Regions from separate parts of the Alloalcanivorax dieselolei B5 genome, predicted to be linked through region 2. Evidence: predicted binding sites of a transcription regulator. Region 2 holds the regulator's gene; the other holds the start of a gene.
What was found. Region 2 encodes FNR, which switches genes on or off when oxygen is low (the NO sensors DNR and NnrR bind a similar motif). Its sites were predicted from a motif close to TTGATNTANATCAA; they were not measured.
Positions count from the first base shown of each region.

Region 1 (3,417 bases), 1.6 Mb from region 2:
CATCGTGAGTACGAAGCCATTGCTGTCGGGGTGATGACCGGTGGCGGCACCGTGGATGCGCCCATAGGCCGTCATCCGGTGGACCGTAAACGCCAGGCGGTGGTGGCTCAGGGGGGCAAGCCGGCGGTGACGCACTTCCGTGTAATGGACCGCTACCGGGCCCACACCCGGATCCAGGTCCGCCTGGAAACCGGACGGACTCATCAGATTCGCGTGCACATGGCCCACCGCCACTATCCGTTGATGGGAGATCCGTTGTACGGTGGTCGCCTGAAGTTTCCCGCTGGCGCCACCGAGGCCTTACGCGAGGCGTTGCGCCGGTTCCCCCGGCAGGCCCTGCATGCCCGCCGCCTCGGCCTGGTGCACCCGGTCAGCGGCGAGTATCTGGAATTCGAAACGCCGCTGCCGGAAGACCTGCAGACTCTGATTCGGGTCCTCGAGGAGGACCGGGAGGCGCAATGACGCTGCCGGATGTCAGTCAGTGGCTCTGGCCGGAATGGCACCCGCACCCGCGGGTGCGGTCGGTGGTCACCACCCGCCTGGGGCGCCACTCGCCCCCTCCGTGGGCCGGATTCAATCTCGGCGCCAACTGCGGTGACGAACCCTCCCGGGTAGACGTTGCCCGCCGCCATGTGCACCGGTTGCTGCAAGTGGACCATCCTCCGGCCTGGCTGCGGCAGATCCACAGTGACCGGGTAATTCGTGCCGGTGAACGGGATAATAGCGCTGACGGGGTCTGGACCGACGAGAGTGGCTGGCCCTGTGTGGTGCTCACCGCGGATTGTCTGCCGGTATTGCTGGCGCGTCAGGATGGCAGCGCGGTGGCCGCGGTGCACGCCGGCTGGCGCGGGCTGCATGCGGGGATTGTGCAAAGGGCGGTGTCGATCCTGGCGCCGGAAGGGGAGGCGCTGTCCGCCTGGCTGGGGCCGGCAATTTCCGGGCGCGTCTATCAGGTGGGGGAAGAGGTGCGCCGCGCCTTCATGGACTCCTCGGAATTGTTCGAGCCCGCTTTCACGCGTGACGCCACCCCTGGCCATTGGCGTTTCTCGCTGACCCATGCCGCTACCCTGGTGTTACATCAGGCCGGTGTGGAAGACGTATCCGGAGGCGAACATTGCACCGCCGGGGACCCCACCCACTTCTATTCCTACCGCCAGGAAGGCCAGACCGGCCGCTTTGCTTCTCTTGTTTGGCTTGAGCCCTGATCGGGGCGGGCCCGCCATCTCCGTTTTTCTTAATCTGGATCAATATCGGCGGTTTTTCCGGGATGGGCTGCTTGAATTCCAGGGCGCCGCCCGCATTTATAGATCAGATTTTGAACAGTCGGTAAATTTCGGTGCCGCTGAAACCTTGTGGTTGAGGGCCGGAGTTTTACGCGCAACCAGGAGAAGTCATTCATGCGAATGGACAAACTGACCGCTCGTCTGCAGGAAGCCTTGGGCGAGGCCCAATCGCTGGCGGTGGGGCAGAGCCACAACGCCATTGAGCCGGTGCATCTGATGCTGGCTCTGCTGCAACAACGCGGCGGCGTCGCCACGCCGTTGCTGGAAAAGGCCGGCGCCAATCCGGCCGATGTGATCACCGCCCTGAAGATGGCGATGGACAAGCTGCCCACCGTTGGCCAGTTCACCGGAGACGTTCAGCTCTCCCAGAATCTGGGCCGCCTGTTGAACCTGGCGGACCGGGAAGCTCAACAACGCGGTGATCAGTATATTTCCACCGAAGCGGTGCTGTTGGCGGCCTGTGACGACAACGGTGATGTCGGCAAACTGATGAAAAACGCCGGTGTGCGCAAGGCGGTGCTGGCGGAGAAAATTCAGCAAGTCCGTGGTGGTGAATCGGTGGACGACCCCAACGCCGAGGACCGTATGGAGTCCCTCAAGAAGTACACCACGGACCTTACCGCCCGCGCCGAAAGCGGCAAGCTGGATCCGGTGATCGGCCGGGATGATGAGATCCGCCGTACCATTCAGGTGCTGCAGCGCCGGACCAAGAACAACCCGGTGCTGATTGGTGAGCCGGGTGTTGGTAAAACCGCCATCGTCGAGGGGCTGGCGCAACGTATCGTCAATGGCGAAGTGCCGGAAGGGCTCAAGGAAAAGCGGGTTCTGTCCCTGGATATGGCAGCGCTGATCGCTGGCGCCAAATACCGTGGTGAGTTCGAGGAGCGCTTGAAAGCCGTGCTCAACGAGCTGTCCAAACAGGAAGGGCGGGTGATTCTGTTCATCGATGAGCTACACACCATGGTCGGTGCCGGCAAGGCCGATGGCGCCATGGACGCGGGCAACATGCTCAAGCCGGCGCTGGCGCGCGGCGAGCTGCATTGCGTCGGTGCCACCACGCTGAACGAGTATCGTCAATACATCGAAAAGGATGCGGCTCTGGAACGTCGCTTCCAAAAAGTGCTGGTGGACGAGCCGTCCGTGGAGGACACCATCGCCATCCTGCGTGGCCTGAAGGAACGCTATGAGGTTCACCATGGTGTCGACATCACCGACGGTGCCATCATCGCCGCCGCCAAACTGAGCCATCGTTACATCACCGACCGCCAGTTGCCGGACAAGGCCATCGATCTGATCGATGAAGCGGCCAGTCGTATCCGTATGGAAATCGATTCCATGCCAGAGGAAATGGACCGCCTTGATCGGCGCCTGATCCAATTGAAGATGGAGCGGGAGGCGCTGCGCAAGGAAGAGGACGAGGCGAGCAGGAAACGGCTGGAAAAACTGGAAGCGGACATCGCCGCCCTGGAGAAGGAATACGCCGATCTGGAAGAGATCTGGAACGCGGAGAAAGCCGCGTTGCAGGGTGCTCAGCAGTACAAGGCGGAACTGGAACAGGCCCGTGTGGATATGGAACAGGCACGCCGCGCCGGCGACCTGAACCGCATGTCCGAGCTGCAGTACGGGGTGATCCCGGAGCTGGAGAAGAAGGTTCAGCAGGCCCAGGAACGCGAGGAAGCCGCTCAGGTGGAAACCCAGTTGCTCCGCAACAAGGTCACCGATGAGGAAGTGGCGGAAGTGGTTTCCAAATGGACCGGGATTCCGGTGTCCAAGATGCTGGAGGGCGAGCGCGAGAAACTGTTGCGCATGGAAGAGGCGCTGCATCATCGCGTGGTTGGTCAGGACGAGGCGGTGGAAGCGGTCTCCAACGCGGTACGGCGTTCCCGTGCCGGGCTGTCGGACCCGAACCGTCCGAATGGCAGCTTCCTGTTCCTTGGTCCCACCGGGGTGGGCAAGACGGAGCTGTGTAAGGCACTGGCCGGTTTCCTGTTCGATACCGAGGAAGCCATGGTGCGCATCGACATGTCCGAGTTCATGGAGAAGCATTCCGTGGCCCGGTTGATCGGCGCGCCTCCAGGGTATGTCGGTTATGAGGAAGGGGGTTATCTCACCGAAGCGGTGCGTCGTAAGCCGT
Region 1 is NC_018691.1:4,111,810-4,115,226, reverse strand. It holds gene rluD (23S rRNA pseudouridine(1911/1915/1917) synthase RluD) at 1-462, shown strand, start outside; gene pgeF (peptidoglycan editing factor PgeF) at 459-1,205, shown strand; gene clpB (ATP-dependent chaperone ClpB) at 1,398-3,417, shown strand, end outside.
Region 1: the regulator FNR is predicted to act here: its motif matches at 1,235-1,248, upstream of clpB (ATP-dependent chaperone ClpB).

Region 2 (3,417 bases):
GGGGCCGGTCATCGAGCCGGTCTTTCAGGATGAGAAGAACGGCAAATATAAAGTCATCAGTTTCTACGCCAAAAAAGCCCGCGGCATGATGGCGGCCTGGATATTGCGCAAGGGGTTTGAAAAGCCCGAGGATCTGAAGCGATTCAGGGAGGCGGGGTATCGCTATGACAAAACGTCTTCCACGGACACCAAACCGGTGTTCCGAAGAGCCGAGCAGGGCGGTTGATCGTGGCCCTTTTCATACAGAAAAGGGCCACGATTTCACTGCCAGTCGGCCTCAAAGCCCTCGGGCTTGATCACCAGCACATCATTGCGGGCGTGCACCAGCAGGGATTCGGCGGTGGCGCCCAGCAGCAGCCGTTCCACTTTGTTGCGGCGCACCGTCCCCACCACCAGCACATCGGAGCCGTTATTTTCACAGTAGTCGGCCAGGGTGCCGGCGATTGGCCCTTCCAGCATTTCCGTGCGCTCCAGCGGCAGACCGTGGCGCTCGGCGAAACGGTCCAGAGCGTCGCGGTGACTCTTGCGAATGCTCTCGGCACTGGCGGCGTATTCAGGCAACGCTTCTCCCGCCACCAATAACAACGTCTCGTCCGGATGTTCCAGCACGTGCACGGCGTTGAGTGACGCCTGCAGCGGCGCCGACCATTCCCGGGCAGCGGCCAGTACGGTGGCGTCCAGGCCGTTCTCGTCTTCTTCCTCCGGCTCGATCGCCGCGGTAAACACCGGCGGCTCGCTCCAGGGACGGTCCTGCACGCAAAGCACCGGACAGGGCGCTCTGCGGATCAGCAGCCAGTCCCGTGGCGTAAACAGATGACGCCGCAGAGTGCCTTCCTCGCTGGTATGAACCACCACCAGGCGTGGTTTGGCGGCAATTACCGTCTGCCGCAGATCTTCATCCTGATCCTTGTGCGTGGTGATATGCACGGAGGCCTCGGTACCCGCCAGCAAGTCCTGGATACGCCTTTCCCAGGCGTTACGGATTTGCTGTTCGGCTGCTTGCCGGCGTTTCTGGTCCAGTCCCACGGCACGGCGCATGGCCGACGAATCGCTATTGACGGTCACCACTAGAGGGCAGCCCAGTGCCGCGGCCAGCAGCCGGCCTTTCTTCAACGCCGGCTGCGGAGCCTTCAGGTGGCGGTCCAATACAACGAGAATGCCATCGGTCGGAATAGTCATGGTGCCTCCACTTGTAGTCTGCCGCTGCCGCAAAGCGCCTCCCGGTCGATGATTTCCACATCCCTGCCGTCCACCAGCAGCATCTCCTGCTGCTGAAAACGGGTGAAAATGCGGCTCACTGTTTCCACCGCCAGTCCCAGGTAATTGGCGATGTCGTAGCGGGACATGGGCAGACGGAAGCGGCTGCTGCTCAAGCCCCGGCGCTGCTGACGCGCGGCCAGGGACAACAGTAGAGAAGCCACTCTGTCATCCGCGCTCTTCTTACTCAACAGCATGTGCAGTTCGCGGTCGGCTCGGATCTCGTTGCTCATCAGCGAGAAGAAGTGATGCTGCAAGGAGGGGATGCGCTGCGACAGATCCTCCAGGCGATGGAAGGGGATCTCGCACACCGTGGCGGTTTCCAATGCCTTGGCGTTGGAAACGTGGTGCGCGGTGCTGATGCCGTCCATGCCGACGATCTCACCCGGCAGGTAGAAGCCGGTAACCTGTTCCTCGCCCTCATCGGAGAGGACATAGGTCTTCAGGGCCCCGGAGCGCACGGCGTAAACCGCTCCGAACGGGGAGGCGGCGCGAAACAGGTGCTCTCCGCGCTTGAGAGGGCGGCCGCGGCGGATGATGCCATCCAGTTCGTCAAGCTGGGAAGGCGCCACCGCCAACGGCAGGCAAATGGGGCTGAGACTACAGTCGTTGCATGAAACGTGACGAGGCATGCTGCGTACCTCCATATTGGATACACTGCGTAGTGCAATTACGGCTTGAGACATTATGGTCTCCCGGATCGGTGACGGCGAGCTAAATAATGCGACTGAATCGCTGTGGGTTCGGGGTGCCGGCATAGCGGTCAAACAACATCGCCAGAGCGCGCACCACCAGGCGCCCGGTATCGGTGACCTTCAACACGGGGCCGTCCATATCAATCAGCCCCAGTTTCTCGAATTCGCCCAGCGCGGCCAGCTGGTCCTTGAAATAATCGGCGAAATCCACTTCCCAACGCTGTCGAAAGGCGACCAGATCCAGCCGCAGGTCGCACAGCAGCCCCATGATCACGTCACGGCGCAGGCGATCGTCCCAATCGAGCAGGAAACCCCGCTCGATCGGCATACGCCCCTCTTGCACGGCTTCCTGCCAGTCGCTCAGAACCTTGACGTTCTGCGCGTAGAAATCATCAAAAGCGCTGATCGCGCTGATCCCCATGCCCAAAAGGTCGGCGTCGCCATGCAACGAGTAGCCTTGGAAATTGCGGTGCAGGGTGCCGTTGCGCTGCGCCACCGCCATGGGATCGTCCGGCAGGGCAAAATGATCCATGCCGATCAGCACGTAGCCGGCCGCCTCCAGGGTTTCGCCGGCCAGTTTCAGCATGGCGAGTTTTTCCTCCGGACTGGGCAGCGCGGTTTCCTGGATTTGTCGCTGCACCTTGAAGCGCGCCGGCATATGGGCGTAGTTGTAAAGTGAAATGCGCTCCGGGCGTAAAGCCAGCAACTGTTCCAGGGAGCGGGCCAGGCTGGAGGCGGACTGCCAGGGCAAACCGTAAATCATGTCGGCATTGATGGAGTGGAAACCGAAATCCCGGGCGGCCTCGAATACTTCGGTGATCAGCTCGAGGGATTGCTCCCGGTTAACCGCTTTCTGCACCACCGGATCCAGATCCTGAATGCCGATACTGAGCCGGTTGAAACCCAGCCCCCGCAGCAGCCCGAGACGGGCGCGATCCACCGTGCGCGGATCGACCTCGATGGCGTACTCGCCGCGATCATCTTCCAGCAGATTGAAATGACGGGCCAGGTCATAGACCAGCTCGGTCATCTGCGCGTCACTGAGGTAGGTGGGGGTGCCGCCGCCCCAATGCATCTGCACCACGGGCCGTTGCGGGTCCACCAGCGCCGCCTTGGCTTTGATCTCCTGCTTCAGGAAGGTCAGATAATCCTCGGCCTTGGCCCGGTTGCCGGTGATGATCCGGTTGCAGGCGCAGTAGTAGCACACCGTGGCGCAGAACGGGATATGGCAGTACAGCGACAGTGGACGGCGGGCCTGATTACCGCGGGCCGCGGCCCGCCGGTAGTCCTCCTCGCCGACTTCCTCATGAAACTGGGTGGCCGGCGGATAGGAGGTGTAGCGGGGCCCGGGGCCTCCGAATCGGCGGATCAGATCCGGATTCCATTGCGTCATGTCAGCGCTCCAAAGGGTAATGGCGGCATCATGCCACTATGACCATCGCCGACCTTGATGCAGATCAAGGAT
Region 2 is NC_018691.1:2,493,685-2,497,101, forward strand. It holds gene yaaA (peroxide stress protein YaaA) at 1-226, shown strand, start outside; gene B5T_RS11215 (universal stress protein) at 262-1,179, opposite strand; gene fnr (fumarate/nitrate reduction transcriptional regulator Fnr) at 1,176-1,889, opposite strand; gene hemN (oxygen-independent coproporphyrinogen III oxidase) at 1,972-3,345, opposite strand; gene B5T_RS11230 (sulfite exporter TauE/SafE family protein) at 3,410-3,417, opposite strand, start outside.